DNA from 2 places in the Amphibiibacter pelophylacis genome. Region 2 is predicted to be linked to the other one. Evidence: predicted binding sites of a transcription regulator. Region 2 holds the regulator's gene; the other holds the start of a gene.
What was found. The regulator NrdR, encoded in region 2, represses ribonucleotide reductase genes. The targets are predictions, from matches to a motif close to CACNANATNTNGTG.
Positions count from the first base shown of each region.

Region 1: the regulator NrdR is predicted to act here: its motif matches at 7,138-7,151, upstream of RV045_RS03275 (ribonucleoside-diphosphate reductase subunit alpha).

Region 1 covers NZ_JAWDIE010000004.1:9,875-19,772, reverse strand. The annotation lists gene RV045_RS03305 (sensor histidine kinase) at 1-1,016, opposite strand, end outside; gene RV045_RS03300 (winged helix-turn-helix domain-containing protein) at 1,028-1,762, opposite strand; gene RV045_RS03295 (Spy/CpxP family protein refolding chaperone) at 1,813-2,520, opposite strand; gene RV045_RS03290 (alkene reductase) at 2,745-3,899, shown strand; gene mog (molybdopterin adenylyltransferase) at 3,896-4,465, shown strand; gene RV045_RS03280 (putative bifunctional diguanylate cyclase/phosphodiesterase) at 4,425-6,947, opposite strand; gene RV045_RS03275 (ribonucleoside-diphosphate reductase subunit alpha) at 7,245-9,898, shown strand, end outside.
Region 2 covers NZ_JAWDIE010000016.1:3,585-13,482, forward strand. The annotation lists gene RV045_RS10415 (transglycosylase SLT domain-containing protein) at 1-101, shown strand, start outside; gene RV045_RS10420 (type IV pilus modification PilV family protein) at 113-457, opposite strand; gene RV045_RS10425 (hypothetical protein) at 457-1,635, opposite strand; gene RV045_RS10430 (hypothetical protein) at 1,632-2,285, opposite strand; gene RV045_RS10435 (type IV pilin protein) at 2,294-2,719, opposite strand; gene RV045_RS10440 (prepilin-type N-terminal cleavage/methylation domain-containing protein) at 2,707-3,303, opposite strand; gene nrdR (transcriptional regulator NrdR) at 3,413-3,862, opposite strand; gene glyA (serine hydroxymethyltransferase) at 3,897-5,147, opposite strand; gene RV045_RS10455 (lytic transglycosylase domain-containing protein) at 5,230-6,258, opposite strand; gene RV045_RS10460 (UbiD family decarboxylase) at 6,437-8,116, shown strand; gene RV045_RS10465 (DMT family transporter) at 8,113-9,135, shown strand; gene RV045_RS10470 (hypothetical protein) at 9,204-9,626, opposite strand; gene RV045_RS10475 (JmjC domain-containing protein) at 9,881-9,898, opposite strand, start outside.

The DNA of each region.
Region 1 (9,898 bases), on a different contig from region 2:
TCCACGTCAGTGGGGGCCAGGCCCGCACGCGCCATCACCTCGTCGAACAGGCCGTCCAGCGCCAGGGCCTCGGGCCTGGCGGGCACCGCGCCGGCCTCGATGCGGCTGGACAGCAGAACCTCTTCGACCAGCGCGTCCAGCTCGGCGATGTCGGTGTTGATCTCGTGGCTGAGCTGCGTCTGCTGCGTGCTGCTGGCGCCGGGCAGCATGGCCAGCGCCATTTTCATGCGTGCCAGCGGCGAGCGCAGTTCGTGGCTGGCGTTGGCCAGCAGCGAGCGGTGCGCCTGGACCAGGTCCTGCACCTGCTGCGCGGCCTGGTTGAAGCTTTTGGCCAGCGCCGCCACCTCGTCGCGGCCGCGCACCGGCACGCGCACCGACAGATCGCCCCGGCCGAAGTTCTGCACGCCCGCGTTCAGATCCACAAGGCGCCGCGTCAGCGAGCGTACCGCTGGCCAGGCGCCCAGCGCCACGGCAACAAACAGGGCCACCAGCATCACCAGCAGGTTGACCGTGCTGTCGGCGCCGGGAATCAGCGCCGGCAGCAGTCCGGGCGGGCCGTGCGGACTGCCCTGCGGTCCGCCGTCCGGACGGTGCGGCGCCCCGGCGCTGTCCCCCGCCTCCATCGCGGGTTTGCGACCGGGCTTGAGTCCCAGCCACAGTGTGCGTTTGTCGCGCAGATCAAACGCCATCCAGCGGATGGGCCGGTCGGGCGAGTGCCCGGCGGTGACCATGCGCTCGCCGGCGGCGTCGTCCAGCGCCAGCGGGATGCCCAGGCGCTGCGACCAGTCCAGCACGGCCTGCGACTGTTCAGCCCGCGGGGTATCGCCTTCGGGCAGGGATTCCTCGATCAGTTCGGCCCAGGCCGCGGAGCGCTGCTGGAAGCGGTGTTCGACGCGCTGGCGCACCTCGCTGGCGCGGCGCTCCATCTGCTCGTGCACGATCCAGCCGCCGACCACCGAAAACAGCAGCAGCACGGCCAGGACCGTGGCGTAGATGCGCAGGTACAGCGAGCGCATGGGACCCGGACTCAGGGCTGGCGGCGGGCGAACAGATAGCCGCTGCCACGCACCGTCAGCAGACGGCGCGGGTTTTTGGCGTCGTCTTCGATGGCGTTACGGATGCGCGAAATGTGCACATCGATGCTGCGGTCGAAGGCGTCAAAGGTCTCGCCCTTGAGACTGTCCATGATGTGGTCGCGCGACAGCACGCGCCCGGGCGATCCGGCCAGCAGCGCCAGCAGATCGAACTGGTAGGCGGTCAGGCGGCAGGCCTGGCCATCGAGCAGCGCCTGGCGCGCGGCCAGGTCGATCTGCAGGCGGCCGAAATCGAGCACGTCCGCGCCGCTGGGCGGCGCACTGCCGGGTGCGGCGCTGTGGCTGCGGCGCAGCAGGGCGCGGATGCGGGCCAGCAGTTCGCGCGGCTCGAAGGGCTTGGCCAGATAGTCGTCGGCACCGACCTCCAGGCCCAGCACGCGGTCCATGGGATCGCCCTTCGCGCTGAGCATCAGCACCGGCAGGCCCTGTCCGGCGCTGGCGTTCGCGCTGGCTTCCAGCTCGCGGGCCAGATCCAGGCCGCTGCCGTCGGGCAGCATCTGGTCCAGCACCAGCAGATCCAGCGCGGGCGAGGCTGCCGACAGGCGCGCACGGCCTTCGGCCAGCGAGTGGGCGGCTTCCACCTCCATGCCGTTCTGGCGCAGATAGTCGCCCACCATGCGCGTCAGGCGGGTGTCGTCATCGATGAGAAGAACCAGCGGTTTCGTCATGGGCGCGACTATACCGCAGGCCTTTTCGGACAGCTGGGCGGTGGCGGTCATCATCGGCTGGCGGGCGTCTGGGCGCCGCGCTCAGTGGCGTGACGCTCTTTCATGGTCTGGGCCTTGCGGTCCCAGCGCGCCTGCATCAGCCCGGCCAGCTGGCTGCGCTGCGCCGGGGTCAGCACCTGCGCCATGTCGATCAGGGCCTGTGTGTGCTGCTGGCTCATCTGCTGCATGCGGCCCATGCGCTCCTGCTGCAGTCGCTGGATGGCGGCGGTGTCCACGGTGGGCTGGGTCAGCGCGGTCATGAGCTGGCGCTGCATGTCCGCGGGGCCGTTGGCGGCTTTGCGCTGGGCGCGCTGGGCCTCCATCTGTGTGCGCATCCGGGTCTGGATGGCCTGGATCTGGCTGCGCTGCGCGGCGTCGAGTTTGAGCGTGTCCATCAGGCGGGCGCTGGCTTTGGGGTTCATCAGTGCCATCAGCCCACCCCCGCCGTGGTGGCCGTGGTGCCCGCGTGCGCCTTTGGGGCCGTCCCGGCCATCGCGTCCGTCCGGACCATCGCGGCCGTCCAGGCCGGGGGCGGGCGGTACCAGCGGCGCGCCGGTGGCGGCCGGTGTCTGGGCCCGGCTGGTCAGCGGTGTGGCCAGTCCGAAGGCGATGGCGCTCACGGCGACCAGCGCAGCGGCCGATTTCATCATGCGGTTCATGGGCAGGGCCTGGGCTTTCATGCGGAACTCCTTGGTGGGCAGCGTGTGGGGTTTGTCCATGGGGGCATCATCTGCGCAGGGTGTTGCCGCTGTATGCGGCGTGGGTAAACCGCGGTAAAGAATTGAAAATGCTGGAGTTGACGATGCGCCGGCAGGCTGGCGTCCGCGCACGCCACTGCCACAGTCGGCGAGACCCCGTGGTCCGCCCGGGGATGCGCTCTGGCGCTATGCTCTCGCGCCATGACGGAGGGCTTTTCCTCCGGTGTTTTTTCTGGAGATCTTTCGTGAAGAATCTGTTTGACGCCGTCCAGGCGGGCGATCTTGCACTGGCCAACCGCATCGTCATGGCGCCGCTGACGCGCAACCGGGCTCCCGGTGCCCAGCCCAATGCGCTGATGGTCGAGTACTACCGCCAGCGCGCGGGCGCGGGCCTGATCATCACCGAAGCCACGGCCATCAGCCACCAGGGCCAGGGCTATGCCGACGTGCCCGGCCTGTGGTCATCCGACCAGGTGGCGGGCTGGCGCCGGGTCACCGACGCCGTCCACGCCGCAGGCGGTCGCATCGTGCCGCAGCTGTGGCACGTGGGACGCATTTCGCACCCTGCGCTGCAGCCCGACGGCCAGGCGCCAGTCGCGCCGTCTGCCCTGCAGGCGCAGTCGCGCAGCTATCTGATCGAGCGCGACGCCAGCGGCCAGGTCGTCAGCGCCGGTTTCGAGCCCACGGCCATGCCGCGGGCACTGGACATCTCCGAGCTGCCCGGCATCGTTAGCGACTATGTGCGCGCCGCGCGCAACGCCATCGACGCCGGTTTTGACGGCATCGAAATCCACGCGGCCAACGGCTATCTGCTGGACCAGTTCCTGCGCAGTGGCTCCAACCAGCGCACCGACGCCTACGGCGGCTCCATCGAAAACCGCGCCCGTCTGCTCATCGAGGTGATGCAGGCGGTGACGCAGGCCATCGGCGCGGGCCGCGTGGGCGTGCGTCTGTCGCCGGTCAGTCCGGCCAACGACGCCATGGATGCCGACCCGCAGCCGCTGTTCAACCACGTGATGACCGCGCTGGCGCCGCTGGGCCTGGCCTATATTCATGTGGTCGAGGGCGCCACGGCCGGGCCGCGCGATCACAGCCAGGGCGAAACACCCTTCGACTGGGCGGCGCTGCAGCAGGCCTACCGCAGCGCGGGCGGGCAGGGCGCCTGGATGGTCAACAACGGCTACACCCGCGAACTGGCCGACGAGGCCCTGGCCGGACGCCTGAGTGGCGCGCAGGCTGACCTGGTCGCTTTTGGCCGCCCCTACATCGCCAACCCCGATCTGGCCGAGCGCCTGCGCACGGGCGCGCCGCTCAACCCGCTGGACGCCGACACCCTGTATGGCGGCGGCGCCAAAGGCTATACCGACTACCCGGCGCTGGACAGCGCCCCCGCCGCATGAGCGCGATTCCTGCGGGCGCGCTGCGCATCGGGCTGGTGTCGGTCAGCGACCGCGCCAGCAGCGGCGTTTACGAGGATCGCGGCCTGCCCGCGCTGCAGGACTGGCTGGTGCGCACCCTGGCCAGCCCTTACGCGCTGCAGACCCGGCTGATTGCTGACGAGCGCGACGTCATCGCTGCCACGCTGCGCGAGCTGGTTGACGAGGCCGGCTGCCACTGGGTGCTGACCACCGGCGGCACCGGCCCCGCGCCGCGCGACGTGACGCCCGAGGCCACGCTGGACGTGGCCGACCGCGTCATGCCGGGCTTTGGCGAGCAGATGCGCGCCGTCAGCCTCAAATACGTGCCCACAGCCATCCTGTCGCGGCAGGTGGGGGCGATCCGGGGCGGAGCGCTGATCCTCAACCTGCCCGGCCAGCCCAAGGCCATCGCCGAGACGCTGGACGGTGTTTTTGGCGCCGTGCCCTACTGTCTGGACCTGATCGGCGCGCCTTATGTGACGGCGCAGCCCGGCGCGGTCCAGCCTTTCAGGCCCCGGTCAGCGCAGGCCCCCAGCCCGGCGGGCTGATTTCTTCTTCCGGGGCCTTGATCGTTTCGCTCAGGCCACGCTCCAGCACCCAGGCCCTCAGGGCATCGGGCGGCATGGGGCGGCTGGCGTAATAGCCCTGGTAGAACTCGCACTGCATGGCGCGCAGGGCTTCGAGCTGGCGCACGGTTTCGACGCCCTCGGCCTGCACCGTCATCCCCAGGCTGTGCGAGAGCTTGACCACCGCCTCGGAAATCGCGCAGCCCGCGCCCACGTCGGGCAGCTGGTTGACGAAGCTGCGGTCGATCTTGAGCTTGGTCAGCGGGAAGCGCTGCAGGTAGGACAGCGAGGAATAGCCCGTGCCGAAATCGTCCACCGCCAGCGACACGCCCAGATCGCGCAGCATCATCAGCACGGCCAGGGTTTTTTCGGTATCGCCGATCAGCGTGCTTTCGGTGATTTCGATCTCCAGCAGGCCGGCCGGGAAGCCCGTGCGCTCCAGCGTGTCGGCCACGACCTGGATGAAGTTGGGCGAGCGCAGCTGGCGCGCCGACACGTTGACCGCCATGTGCAGCGGCAGACCCTCGTCCAGCCAGGCCCGGCCCTGCTGGCAGGCCATCTCCAGCACCTGCGTGCCCAGCGCGACCACAAGGCCCGTGCGCTCGGCCTCACCGATGAACTCGTCCGGATACACCAGCGAGGCGCGGGTGGGGTCTTTCCAGCGCACCAGCGCCTCGACGCCCGTAGGGCGGTCGTCGTGCAGGCTCATCTGCGGCTGGTAGTGCAGGACGAACTCGCGGTTTTCCAGCGCGCGGCGGATGCTGCGGTCCAGAGCCAGACGCAGCTTGGCGGCCTTGGTCAGGTTCTCGCTGTAGAAGGCCAGGCGGTTCTTGCCCTCGGATTTGGCGCGGTGCAGCGCGGTGTCGGCGTGCTGCATCATCTCTTCGGGCGTGTCGCCCTGCGCGGGCCCGACGACGATGCCGATGCTGATGCGCACCATCACTTCGACATCGTCCTCCAGCGGCACCGGGTGCTCGAAGAGGCGCTGGATGCGGTGTGCCACGGCGGCCGCGTCGTCGGCGCTGTCCAGACGCTCGAGCAGGATGGCGAACTCGTCGCCGCCCAGGCGGTAGAGCGAATCACCGTCGCGCAGCGTGCACTCCAGGCTGTGCGCCGTCGAGGCCAGCAGCGCGTCGCCCTGGCGGTGTGTGTGGCTGTCGTTGATGTCCTTGAAATCGTCGATGTCGATGACCAGCAGCGCCATCAGGTGCTGGGTCGATTTGCGGATGGCCAGACCGTGCACCAGCACCTCGCGCAGCTTGCGGCGGTTGGGCAGGCCGGTGAGCATGTCGTGGTAGGACTGGTAGACCAGCTCGGACTTGGCCTGCTTCAGCTCGGAAATCTCGCTGAAGATGCCCACGTAATGGATGATGCGCTGGTCGTCATCGCGCAGCGGCACCACGCTGAGCAGCTTGGTGTAAACGTCGCCGTTCTTGCGGCGGCTGACCAGCTCGCCGCGCCAGCGCCCGTGCACGTCGATGGCATACCAGATCTGCGTGAGCACGTGCGGCTGGTTGATGTCGGTCAGGTAATCCGAGACATGCTGGCCCATGACCTCGTCGGGCGTGTAGCCGGTGACTTCGCTGAAGGCCTGGTTGATCTGGATGACGCGCCGCGCTGCGTCGGTGACCACGATGCCTTCGCCCGCGCGCTCGAAAACCAGCGAGATCAGGCGCTGCGATTCTTCAGCAGCATGGCGTTCGGTGACGTCGGTGCAGCCCATCCAGAAGCCCAGCAGCCGCCCCTGGCTGTCCTGGCGGCGCAGCACCTTGACCTCGAACCAGCGCTTGTCGCCGCCGATCTGCGGGGCACCCAGGGCGATTTCGGTGTGGCTGAATTCGCCGTGCAGCGGGGTGGAGCGGCGGCGGTCGAAGCGGGAACTGCCTTCGCTGTCCATGTCCTGCTGCGGCATCTGCGTGGCGCTGTCCAGCGCCTCGTGCTGGACGGCCATCAGCAGCTTGGGCGCGTGCGACTGGCCTTCCAGCGCGGCCTGCTGCATCAGCACGCGCAGCGCGACGTGGCTGGCGGGCTGCAGGCCGCGTTCCAGTCCCGCCTGGCGCAGCACGCGGGCCAGCGCATCCAGTGCCAGCGGGTGGGCCTCGGCCAGCACCGAGGTGTCCAGCGGGCCGGGCGGCCGGGGGTGGGCCTGCACGGCCGTGACGCGGCCCAGCGAGTCGAGCTGCAGGCTCAGGTCAAAGCGCAGCAGCGACAGTGCCTGGTCCAGGCTCAAACCATCCTGCCCGCCCGCATTGCGCAGACGCAGCAGCGCCAGTCCGCCCGCCAGCATCAGCGTGGCCAGAACGGCTGTGGCGGCCAGCCCCCAGGCCGTGGCCTGGCCCGCTGCCAGGGCGGGCCACAGCAGCAGGGCCATGAAACCGGCGAGCACCGACAGGGCCACAGCGCAGCCCAGCCACAGGGGCTGGGACAGCAGGCGCAGGACAAATGATGAAGAGGGCGTGTTCAAGGGCGGTCCGGCAGGCCTCGTGGCAGGAACATTCGTGCGGATGCTACTGCAAGGGGGCCTGCAGGCAGCGTGCGAATTGGGCGGGGAAAGCCGGATTACTCCTCAATGCCGGTGATTTTTTGTGACGCTGTTACCCCTTTTCAGGCCAGCCTGTCAAGCTGGGAAACCGTATGGCATTGGCGGGTAAAAACACTAGCTGTGGTGCTTGCCATGCGAAATTCATCCAGATATAGTGTCTGCCTGTCCCGTCATCCCTAGCTCTGCACGCCCATGAACGCTCCCCTGACCCCCGATGCCATGACGCTGTCCACCTTCTCCTCCGGCGCAGATGCGCCCTTCGATCCCGCCCAGTACGCGGGCTACCAGATCGTGCGTCGCAATGGCTCGGTGGTGGCTTTCGAGCCCGCCAAGATCGCCGTGGCGCTGATGAAAGCCTTCCTGGCCGTTCACGGCAGCCAGGGCGCGGCGTCCAGCAGCGTGCGCGACACGGTGCAGCAGCTCACCGTCACCGTGGTCCAGGCGCTGCTGCGCTCGCGCCCGGCCGGGGGCACTTTCCACATCGAAGACGTGCAGGACCAGGTCGAACTGGGCCTGATGCGCGGCGGTTTCCATGAAGTGGCCCGCGCCTACGTGCTCTACCGCGAGCGCCGCAGCCAGGAGCGCCGCCAGCAGCAGGCGCAGCAGCCGGCCGCCGCTGCCGCTGCGACGCTCTTCGTGACCGACCGCGGCCAGCGCGTGCCGCTGGATCTGGACGGCCTGCGCGCCCTGGTCGAAGGCGCCTGCCAGGGCCTGGCGCCCGAGGTGACCGCCACGCCCATCCTGTCCGAAACGCAGCGCAACCTGTACGACGGCGTGCCGCTGGCCGAAGTCCACAAGGCGCTGATCCTGGCCGCGCGCACCCTGATCGAGCGCGATCCCGACTACAGCCGCGTCACCGCCCGCCTGCTGATGCACACCATCGAGCGCGAGATTCTGGGCAGCGCCCCCGCCGACGCGGCCCAGCGCGCTCAGGCCTACAGCGACTATTTCCCGTCTTTCATCAAAAAAGGCGTGCAGGCCGAGCTGCTGGACGAGCGCCTGATGCAGTTCGACCTGCCGCGTCTGGCCGCCGCCCTGCACCCCGAGCGCGACGACCAGTTCGATTATCTGGGCCTGCAGACGCTGTACGACCGCTACTTCCTGCACATCAAAAAGACGCGCATCGAGATGCCGCAGGCCTTTTTCATGCGCGTGGCCATGGGCCTGTCGCTGAACGAGATCGACCGCGAATCGCGCGCCATCGAGTTCTACGAGCTGCTGTCCAGCTTTGACTTCATGTCCAGCACGCCGACGCTGTTCAACAGCGGCACGCGCCGCAGCCAGCTCTCCAGCTGCTACCTGACCACGGTGGGCGACGACCTGGACGGCATTTACGAGGCCATCAAGGAAAACGCGCTGCTCTCCAAGTTCGCGGGGGGCCTTGGCAACGACTGGACGCCGGTGCGCGCCTTGGGCAGCCACATCAAGGGCACCAACGGCGAATCGCAGGGCGTGGTGCCTTTCCTGAAGGTGGTCAACGACACCGCCGTGGCGGTCAACCAGGGCGGCAAGCGCAAGGGCGCGGTCTGCGCCTACCTGGAAACCTGGCACCTGGACATCGAAGAATTCCTGGAGCTGCGCAAGAACACCGGCGACGACCGCCGTCGCACGCACGACATGAACACGGCCAACTGGGTGCCCGACCTGTTCATGAAGCGCGTCATGGAAGGCGCCGACTGGACGCTGTTCAGCCCCTCCGACTGCCCCGACCTGCACGAGCTGTCGGGCGCCGCCTTCGAGGCCGCCTACACCGCCTACGAGGCCAGCGCCGACCGCGGCGATCTGACGCTGTTCCGCCGCCTGCCCGCACGCGATCTGTGGCGCAAGATGCTGACCATGCTGTTCGAAACCGGCCACCCCTGGATCACCTTCAAGGACGCCTGCAACCTGCGCAGCCCGCAGCAGCACGTCGGCGTGGTCCACTCCAGCAACCTGTGCACCGAGATCACGCTCAACACCAACGACAGCGAAATCGCCGTGTGCAACCTGGGCTCGGTCAACCTGGCCCGCCACCTCAAGCCCGCCGCCGTGCTGGCCCAGGGGCAGCTGGACGTCGCCCAGGCCATCGACATGGACAAGCTGCGCCGCACCGTGACCACGGCCATGCGCATGCTGGACAACGTCATCGACATCAACTACTACGCCGTCAAGAAAGCCCGCGACAGCAACCTGCGCCACCGCCCGGTGGGCCTGGGCATCATGGGCTTCCAGGACAGCCTGTACCGCCTGAAAACGCCTTACGCCAGCGAATCCGCCATGGTTTTCGCCGACGCGTCCATGGAGGCCGTGTGCTACTTCGCCTACAGCGCCTCGTGCGATCTGGCGCAGGAGCGCGGGCGTTACTCCAGCTACAACGGTTCGCTCTGGAGCCAGGGGATCCTGCCGCACGACAGCCTGCGCCTGCTGCAGGAAGCGCGCGGCGGCTACCTGGAGGTCAACACCGACCAGCGCCTCGACTGGGAGGCCTTGCGCACGCGCATCCTGCAGCACGGCATGCGCAACAGCAACTGCGTGGCCATCGCGCCGACGGCCACCATCAGCAACATCATCGGCGTGGACGCCTCGATCGAGCCCTGCTTTGGCAACCTCTCGGTCAAGAGCAACCTGTCGGGCGAATTCACCATCATCAACGAAGCCCTGGTGCGCGATCTCAAGGCGCTGGACCTGTGGGACGACGTGATGCTGATGGATCTCAAGCACTTCGATGGCAGCCTGCGCCGCATCGACCGCGTGCCCGCACAGATCAAATCGGTTTACGCCACGGCCTTTGAGGTTGAGGCACAGTGGCTGGTCGAAGCCGCCTCGCGCCGCCAGAAATGGATCGACCAGGCGCAGTCGCTCAACATTTACGTTGCGGGCGCCTCGGGCAAGAA
Region 2 (9,898 bases):
TGGTACTGGGACGACGCGCGTCGCTCAAGGCCCGCCTGGGCACCACCATAGGCCCTGACGATGGCGGTGGCATCGTGCAGCAGATCGTCCCGCAGAACTGAGAGCGGCTGCATCAGCCATCTCCCTGCGGCGCAGGCTGGCGCCACAGCATGATCTGCTGGGTCAGCTGTCGTCCGCGGCGGTCTGACCAGCTGAGCACGATGCGCGCGGCGCTGCCACTACAGACGACCTGCACGGTGATGCCGTCCTGCGTGCGCTGGCTGCTGCGGCAGCCTGTGGCCGCCGCAAGCGCATCAGACTCGTCCTGCGCCAGCGCGCTGGCCAGGCGCAGACCGCTGCTGCGGTCGCGCAACGGCCCCAGATGCTGGCTGGCCTGCAGCACCGCCCAGGAGCTGCCGGTGGCCAGACCCAAGGCCACCAGAACCTCGATCAGGCTGGAGCCGCGCTGCGGGCGCATCAGAAATCCCGCCAGCTGCCGCGCTGCAGGGCGAAACGCCCGGCGCGCAGCCAGGCCGCCTGGACGGTGGCCGCGTCATGGTGCAGGTGAATGGGGGCGCCGCCTGAAAGGCGCACATCGCCGCTGACCCACAGGGCACCGTCCAGATTCAGCCCGGCACTGATGTCAACGGCACCGGCCACGATCAGGCCAGTAATGACCACACCCGGCGCGTCCACGCGCAGCGTGCCGTCCACCCGCAGCAGCACGGGCTGCTGGGCGCTGCCTAGGTGCGCACCGGCGGGCACCGCCCAGTCGCCGCTGCGCTGGATCAGGCGGATGTCTGCCGCATCGGGCTGCGGCCAGCGCTTGGCCAGCCAGAGGCGGTCCAGCGTGCGGGGCGAAGTGGCCAGCCAGGCGACCAGATCAGCGGGCAGCGCCGCGCCCGCAGCAGCGGTCTGTCCTTGAAGGCGATCCCAGCGTCCGCCCTGAACGGTGGTGGCGGGCACTGCCGATGCTGGCGCCGAAGGACCCAGCGCATCGTCCCCGGCCATCACCGCCCAGGCGTTCGCAGCGTCCAGTAAAAGGGGCGTTTGCGGCGCGGCGCTGACGCGTCCGCCCGCCAGCACCGCCACCGGCCAGGCCGCCGCGGCCTGCCAGGCGGGCAGCCAGCGCCACAGCAGCGACTGCTGGGCGCTGTGACCGCGCAGCGGATCGCAATCGGCGGCGCAGCCCGTGGATTGCAGCAGCAGCCAGGCGCTGCCCGCAGCACGGCTGTAGCGCAGGGCAAAACCGGGCGGCTGCGGAGCGTCGGAGCCCAGGCTCGCACAGCGGCACTGAGGCGAGGGAGCCGCCCCGGGTTCATCCGCCGCAGGCCAGGGCCAGGAGCAGTTCAGCCACGCCGTATCAGGCAGGGCGCTGGTGGTGCTTTTGATGGCAGGCAGCGCCGCCGCAAAAGCCGGGCAGGGCGCGGCACCGTCGGCCTGCGCCAGACCCCAGTCCAGCCCGGAGCGCGCGGCGGTAAAAGCCTGCGTCTGCTGCAGATCGCGCAGGCTGCTTCGGGCTTCGTCTATGACCTCGCCCAGCGCCAGCGCCTGAATCATCAGCATCAGGGCCAGCAGCCACCACACGGCCAGCATCACGGCCATGCCGCGCAGGTGTGAACGCACGACAGTGGCGTGCCAGGGGCGCGGCGTCATGGCGCTTCTCCGGTCTGGGGCGGGCACAGCACCACCGCGTCGCGGCGCACACCGGGCTGTGCGGGCCAGGCGATGCGGCTGCGCCAGGTCCAGAGCTCACCCCGGCGGCCGCGCACCACAGGCCTCGCCTGGACGCTGGCCAGTGCGCCGCTGGCGGGGCAGATGCCTGCTATGGCAGGTCCCACTGGCGCGACATCCAGCGCCTCCACCCACAGGAGTGCCGGATCGCTGATCGCCTGCCAGTTGTTCAGGCCCAGCTGGGTCTGAAGCACGCCGCTGCTGATGCGCACGCCGCTGGCCTCGGCAGACTGCGGTCCGGTCGTGCCCGCCGGGCGCGGGCTGACCGATTCGTAGACCCAGGTGGCGCGGTTACGGCTGGTGTCCACCCAGACCCAGTCGCCCGGGCTGCGACGGTGCCCGGCGCGGCGCAGTTCGCGCACCAGGCGCTGGGTCACCCCCTGGAAATGCCGCTGTGCGGCCGACAGGGCTGCATTTTCGGCGTGCTGCAGGGCCAGGTGTCCCAGCAGACCCAGCATCATGGCGCCCAGCAGCAGGCCCAGCGCCTGGCTGACCAGCAGTTCGGTCAGGCCCAGACCGTGCTGGCACCGTGCGGCCGGGGCGGGGGCGGGATGGGGCGCAGGATGGGGCATGACACGCTCTAGGCCAGGTCGCAGGCGCCGGGCCCGGGCTCGGCCCAGCGGCGGCTGCGCCACAGGTCTTCGTGCAGGCGCAGCAGCAGGCACTGGCTGTCCTGCTGCTGTGGGCCTTGCGCCTGTGCTTGCGCGGCATAGCTGCCCGGGGCCGCGTCCTGCAGGCTGAGCCGGAAGTGTCCGCGCGGGCTGGTGGCGGCCAGCCCCAGCTCGGTCCAGTCGGTGCAGTAGCGGCCCAGGCGCCAGCGGCAGTCGTTCTGAGCGCGCTGCACTGCCTGCAGCGCCAGCCAGCCGTCCTGGCGCTGACTGCGCAGCCGCCAGGCCTGCAGACCGCCCAGCGATCCCAGCGTCAGGATACCCACGCAGGCGCAGACGACGAGCAGCTCGATCAGGCTCATTCCGCTGTTGCAGCGGGTGCGGCTCAGGCGCTGCATGGTGGCCACCCGGCAACGCCTTGGTCACTGCACGAGCGCACGCGGCCGCTGATGTTGATGATGTGTTTGAGCCAGACCACGCCGTCCAGCTGCAGTGCCAGGCTGGCGGTGGGCGTGGCCGTGCCGCGCACCGGATCGAACAGCACGCTGGCCGCCGTCGGGCCCAGTGACCAGGGCGGAGCCAGCGCGTGCGTCAGCAGCACGGTCGTCCCGCTGGGACAGGTGGCCAGCACCTCGCCCTGAACTGTAGAGGGTACAGGGCAGCGGCAGCCCGTGCTCGTACCCAGCAGCAGCGCCCAGCAGGACAGGGTGGTGCTGCCCGGAGACGAGGCCGCGGCGGTCGAGGCAGCCGAGGCAGGCAGCCAGGCCCAGCGCACCGCACGTCCCTGCGACAGGGCGAGCGACTGGGCCAGCAGCACATCGGCCTGCAGCTGCCAGCCCTGGCGGCTGGCCTGCTGGCGCAGCCGCTGGTCGGCCATGGCGGGCAGACCGGCCAGAACAAGCGCGGCGACCAGCGCCAGCGTTACCAGCAGCTCGGGCAGCGACAGGCCACAGGACAGGGATCGGGATGGGGATGAGTGCATGGACAGCCTCCGAACGCCACATGGCGCGGCTTGCGGCATTGTCTGGCTCGGCTTCGGACGCCGCCATCCCCCCGCAGGGGAGTAGCGCCCCGGCGCATGTCAGCGCAGACTAGGACAGACTGTCGGAAATCAGCTGGCGGAAGGCGTCCACGTCCTCGAAGCTCTGGTAGACCGAAGCAAAGCGCACAAAGGCCACTTTGTCGATGGTTTTGAGCTCCTGCATCACCTGGTCGCCCAGGTGGGCGGTGGGCACCTCTTTGAGGCCGCTGGTGCGCAGGCGCTCGCTGATGTGCGCGATGGCGGCATCGACGCGGCCGATGTCCACATTGCGCTTGCGCAGGGCCAGCATCATGCTGGCGCGCAGTTTGGCGGGGTCAAAATCGGTGCGCGTGCCGTCTTTCTTGACGACCACGGGCATGTCGATTTCGGCGCGCTCGTAGGACGTGAATCGCCGCTCGCACGCGGTGCAGCGGCGGCGGCGGCGCACGGTGCTGCCGTCGTCCGACACCCGGGTTTCCATCACCTGGGTGTCGCTGTGACGGCAGTAGGGGCAGTGCATCGCGGGGCGGCGGCGATCCGAAGGGCCGGACCGATCAGCGGTAGACCGGGAAGCGCTGCGTCAGCTCTCGCACGCGCGCCTTCACGGCTTCGATGACGGCCGGGTCGTGCGGGGCGTCCAGCACGTCGGCGATCAGGTGGGCTGTGGCGCGGGCCTCGTCCACCCCGAAACCGCGCGTGGTCAGCGCCGGGGTGCCCAGGCGGATGCCGCTGGTCACCATGGGTTTTTGCGGATCGTTGGGGATGCCGTTCTTGTTGCAGGTCATGTGCGCGCTGCCCAAGATGGCTTCAGCCTCTTTGCCGGTCAGATTTTTGGGGCGCAGGTCGACCAGCATCACGTGGCTTTCGGTGCGGCCGCTGACAATGCGCAGGCCGCGCTCGATCAGGGTGTCGGCCAGAACGCGGGCGTTGTCCAGCACCTGCTGCTGGTAGGCCTTGAAGCCAGGCTGCAGCGCTTCGTGAAAGGCCACCGCCTTGCCCGCGATGACGTGCATCAGCGGTCCGCCCTGGATGCCCGGGAAGATGGCCGAGTTGATTTTTTTGGCGACCTCTTCGCCGCGCATCAGGATCAGGCCACCGCGCGGGCCGCGCAGGCTTTTGTGCGTGGTCGTGGTGACGACATCGGCGTGCGGCACCGGGTTGGGGTAGACCCCGGCAGCGATCAGGCCTGCGTAGTGCGCCATGTCGACCATGAAGTAAGCGCCGATGGCCTTGGCCACCCTGGCGAAGCGCTCGAAATCGATGCGCAGCGCAAACGCCGACGCGCCCGCAATGATGAGTTTGGGTTTGTGTTCGTGGGCCAGACGCTCCATGGCGTCATAGTCGATGTCTTCGGCGGCGTCCAGGCCGTAGCTGACCACCTTGAACCACTTGCCCGACATGTTCAGCGGCATGCCGTGCGTCAGGTGACCGCCTTCGGCCAGGCTCAGGCCCATGATGGTGTCGCCAGGCTGCAGCAGGCCGAAAAATACGGCCTGATTGGCCTGGCTGCCGCTGTTGGGCTGGACGTTGGCGAACTCGGCGCCGAAGAGTTTCTTCGCGCGGTCGATGGCCAGCTGTTCGGCGATATCGACGTACTCGCAGCCACCGTAGTAGCGCTTGCCAGGATAGCCTTCGGCGTACTTGTTGGTCAGCTGGCTGCCCTGCGCGGCCATCACGGCCGGGGAGGTGTAGTTTTCGGAGGCGATCAGCTCGATGTGATCTTCCTGGCGCTGGTTTTCCTGGGCGATGACGGCGGCGATTTCGGGATCAACGGCGGTCAGGGTGTGGCTTTGTCGGTCGAACATGGCGGCGCGGGCTGAAGATGAAAAAGGAAACCCGATTCTATCCGCCCGCACTGCCAGCCTGCTGCGGCCCGCTGAAGTGCCCTCAGGGTGCAGCCATGGCCAGCTGGGTGGCGCGGAAATCGCGCGGCTCGGGCCGGGTGGTGAAGGCTGCGCTGGCGGTGTGCTCGCCACGCTGGGTGTGGGCGTGGGCCGGAGCGGTTTCTGCGCTGGCCTGCAATGGCAGGGGCGGCGGCGGGGTCTGGCGCGGACCGGCGCCGCTGACCATCAGGAAAGGCGCTGTCGGCGGCAGGGGCTTGCCGGCCAGCACCGCTTTCAGGTGGGTCTGCTCGCCCAGCACCTTGGCGGCGTAACCGCCGTCGCTGGCCAGGTTGGCGGCGCCCACGTAAAAACGCAGTCCACGCTCGACGCTGCCGGCGCGGTTGATGCACTCGCGCAGCACCTTCACGCCCACGCGCAGGTTGGTCAGCGGATCCAGTGCGGCCAGGTTGCCGCCAAAGCCCTCATATTTGTCGCTGTGGATCTCGGTCATCACCTGCATCAGGCCCTGGGCGCCGACATGGCTCTGCGCATAGGGGTTGAAGCGCGATTCGATCGAGACCACCGCCAGGATCAGTGTCGGATCCAGCTGCGCGGTGCGACCCATGTGCCAGGCCTCCTTGACCACGCTGGCCATGGCTTCGGGCGCCACGCGATAGCGGCGCGACAGCCAGTCAGCCACACGGCGCTGCGGGATGGTCAGCTCGCTGGTCAGCGGCGTGGGCAGGGTGGCACTGACGCGGGTCAGGGCATCGGCGTCCACCACTTCCGCCAGCGCCTGCTGCACCGGATCGACCGGGGCGGGTGGCGTCAGTGCGGCCTGGACGGCTTCGCGCTCGGCGGCCTGCGTCTGCAGCCAGGCCATCAGCTGCTGCTGCTGCTGGTGGCGCCAGTCGGTGTTGTAGAGTCCATAAGCGCTCACCGCAACGACCGCCAGACCGGTGGCTGCCAGACCGTGCCGCACCAGACCGCGCACCCCCCGGCCCACATCGCCGCAGACCACGGCCACGGCGCGCGCAGTATCGCGCCAGCGTCCGGGAGTCTGCGGGAAGGTGGGGGTCTGGTCTGTCATCATGCGGGAGTATCCTGCCGGGTGGCGTCTGGGGTGGCGATGCGCAACCCCATGTAAATCAAGCCTTTGTGGGGCTTGTGTGGCGGGTCGGCAAGAGGGTAACTGTTGAATTTCCCGGATTCTAGGAAGAACAAATATAACCAGTCAATGATATGAATTTTTTTTTTGATAACCAGCAGCTATGAAATACCGAGATTTGCGCGATTTCCTGGCCCAGCTCGAAGCCCAGGGTGAACTGCGTCACGTGCCGCAGACCGTGTCCACTTATCTGGAGATGACAGCGCTGTCAGACCGGGTTCTGCAGGCCGAAGGGCCTGCACTGATGTTCGATTCGGTGCGTCACCCGCCGCCGATCCAGGTCAGGACAGAATCTGTCAAAGAGAGTGATCTATCTCCGGAAATGTGTCGCAGTGGTGCAACAGCAGCGCGGCCGCCGGTGGCGTCCGGCCAGCCACTGCGCAGCCGCCGCGTGCTGGCCAACCTGTTTGGCACCCCCCGGCGGGTGGCTTTGGGCATGGGCGCGGAGTCGGTTTCGGCGCTGCGCGAAGTGGGCCAGCTGCTGGCCGCGCTGAAAGAGCCCGATCCCCCGCGCCGCCTCAAAGACGCCGGGCGCCTGCTGCACATGGCCAAGGCGCTGTGGGACATGAAACCGGCCACCACCTCGCGCCCAGCCTGCCAGCAGGGGGTGCTGGAGGGCTCTGACATTGATCTGACCCAGTGGCCCATTCAGCACTGCTGGCCGGGCGACGTGGCGCCGCTCATCACCTGGGGGCTGGTGGTGACGCGCGGCCCGCAGTCGGTCGCGCAGCCGCGTCTGCGCCAGAACCTGGGCATCTACCGCCAGCAGGTGATTTCGCCGACCGAGGTCATCATGCGCTGGCTGGCGCACCGGGGCGGAGCGCTGGATTTCCGCGAGTTCGCCCGCGCCAACCCCGGCCAGCCTTTCCCGGTGGCGGTGGCGCTGGGCGCTGACCCGGCGACCACGCTGGGCGCGGTCACACCGGTGCCCGACAGCCTGTCGGAATACCAGTTCGCCGGTCTGCTGCGCGGGGGCCGCACCGAGCTGGCCAGCACGCAGGTGGGCGAGGGCGGCCTGATGCTGCAGGTGCCCGCCACCGCCGAAATCATCCTGGAAGGGCATATTCCGCCCGCCGAAAAAGGCTACACCGGCACCAGCGCCCACGGCATTGCGCTGAAAGAGAAGGACGGCTACCTGCACGCGCTGGAGGGCCCTTACGGCGACCACACCGGCTATTACAACGAGCAGGACTGGTTCCCCGTGGTGCGCCTGGCGCGCATCACGCACCGCGACGACCCGATCTATCACAGCACCTACACCGGCAAGCCGCCGGACGAGCCCGCCGTGCTGGGCGTGGCGCTCAACGAGGTTTTTGTGCCCATCCTGCAAAAGCAGTTCGCCGAGATCACCGATTTCTACCTGCCCCCCGAAGGCTGCAGCTACCGTCTGGCGGTGGTCTCGATCAAAAAGAGCTACCCCGGCCACGCCAAACGCATCATGCTGGGGCTGTGGAGCTTTCTGCGCCAGTTCATGTACACAAAATTCATCATCGTCTTGGATGATGACGTCAACATCCGCGACTGGAAGGAAGTCGTCTGGGCCATGACGACCCGCATGGACCCGGTGCGCGACACGGTGCTGGTCGACAACACGCCCATTGATTACCTGGATTTCGCCTCGCCGACCAGCGGTCTGGGCGGCAAGATGGGTCTGGATGCCACGCACAAATGGCCGGGCGAAACAAGCCGCGAATGGGGCCGCACCATCACCATGGACGCGGCCGTGCAGGCGCGCTGTGATGCGCTTTACACCGATCTGTTCGGCGCCGGAGCCCGGCCTTGAGCGCAACGCCCGCCGCGCCGCGCACGCTGCTGGGCGTGGCGGCGGCGCTGGGCGCCGGGCTGATGTGGGGCCTGGTTTTCGTGGCGCCGCAGCAGCTGGGCGACTACAGCGCCTGGCAGCTGACGCTGGGGCGCTACGCGGCCTTTGGCGTGGTCGTCCTGCCGCTGGCGCTGATGCAGTGGCAGGCGCTGCGGCGTCTGGCCCGCGCCGACTGGCTGGCCGCGCTGCGCCTGTCGCTGATCGGCAACTTTCTGTACTACACGCTGCTGGCGACGGCGATTGGCCTGGCCGGTGTGCCCGTGCCCTCGCTGATGATAGGGACGCTGCCGGTGGTGATTCCGCTGGCGGCCAACTGGCTGCAGGGGCGGGGCGGTCAGGCGCGGCTGCCCTGGCGGCGCCTGGCGCTGCCGCTGGGTGCCATCGCGCTGGGGCTGGCCTGCGTGCAGACCGACCAGTGGCAGCGTCTGGCAGCCCTGGCGTCCAGCACGCAAGCGCGCTGGCACCTGCTGGCCGGGGCGGCGGTGGCGGTGGGTGCGGTCTGGGCCTGGACCTGGTACCCCATCCGCAACGCGCAGTGGCTGCAGCAGCACCCGCAGCACCGCGCCGTCACCTGGGCGACGGCCCAGGGCCTGGTCACCCTGCCGCTGGCCGTGCTGGGTTTTGCCGGGGTCTGGGGAGTGACCGCGCTGCTCAGCGGGCCATCTGCCGCTGGTGCGCTGCTGGCCGGTCCGCGCCCCGAGCACTATCTGCTGTGGATGCTGGCGCTGGGCGTTCTGGCGTCGTGGCTGGGCACACTGCTGTGGAATATCGCCAGCCAGAATACGCCCACGACGCTGACCGGTCAGCTCATCGTGTTTGAAACCCTCAGCGCACTGACTTACGCCTATGCGCTGGCCGGCCGCTGGCCCTCGCTGCTGGAGGCGGTGGGTATCGGGCTGCTGATTGCAGGGGTTCTGACCGGGGTTCGTGCCGTGCGAGTCCGGGCCGTCACCGGACCGAAAGAAAGCAGTCGCGCATAAAAAAACCAGCCCGAAGGCTGGTTTTAGCGCAGTACCAGACCCGAGTCCGGCAGCAACCTCAAAAAGAATTACTTCTTTTCTTCGGTGGCAGGAGCGGTGGCGGCAGCAGCAGCGTTGGCAGCGTCGTTCACAGCAGCTTTGGCGGCGTCGGCAGCGTTGCCAGCGGCGTCTTTGGCAGCTTCCATGGCGTTGCCGGCGGAATCCTTGGCGGCGCTCATGGCGTTGCCAGCAGCGTCCTTGGTGGCGTCCATGGCGTTGCCAGCCGCATCCTTGGCGGCGCCCATGGCATCCTTGGCGGCGTCAGCGGCAGGGGCTGCAGCGTCAGCAGCCGGGGCTGCAGCAGCGTCAGCAGCCGGAGCCATTGCAGCAGGTGCTTCAGCAGCCGGAGCCATTGCAGCGGGCGCTTCAGCGGCAGGGGCTTCTTCTTTCTTGCTGCAGGCGGTCAGGGCGGCAGCGGCGATCAGGGCGGAGAGCAGAATCGACTTGTTCATGAATTTTCCTTTGAGAGTGGCAGAGGGACGTTATTTCAACGCAAACAAACGCAGGTTTGTGATACGACCCGTCAAGAAAAGTTCCAGTCTGGTTCTCATCTTTTCGGTTCAGTAGAAAACAGTGCAGGGTCTTGCGACCTGTCGCAGCGTCTTCTGCTGGGGCGAATTATAGGGATGACCCTAATGTCTTCAATTTTTCGTGATGAAAAACGAAATTTGCGGGTTAGGCATGTTGTGTAAATGCATCAAGTGCGTTATGTGCCGTGCAGCCA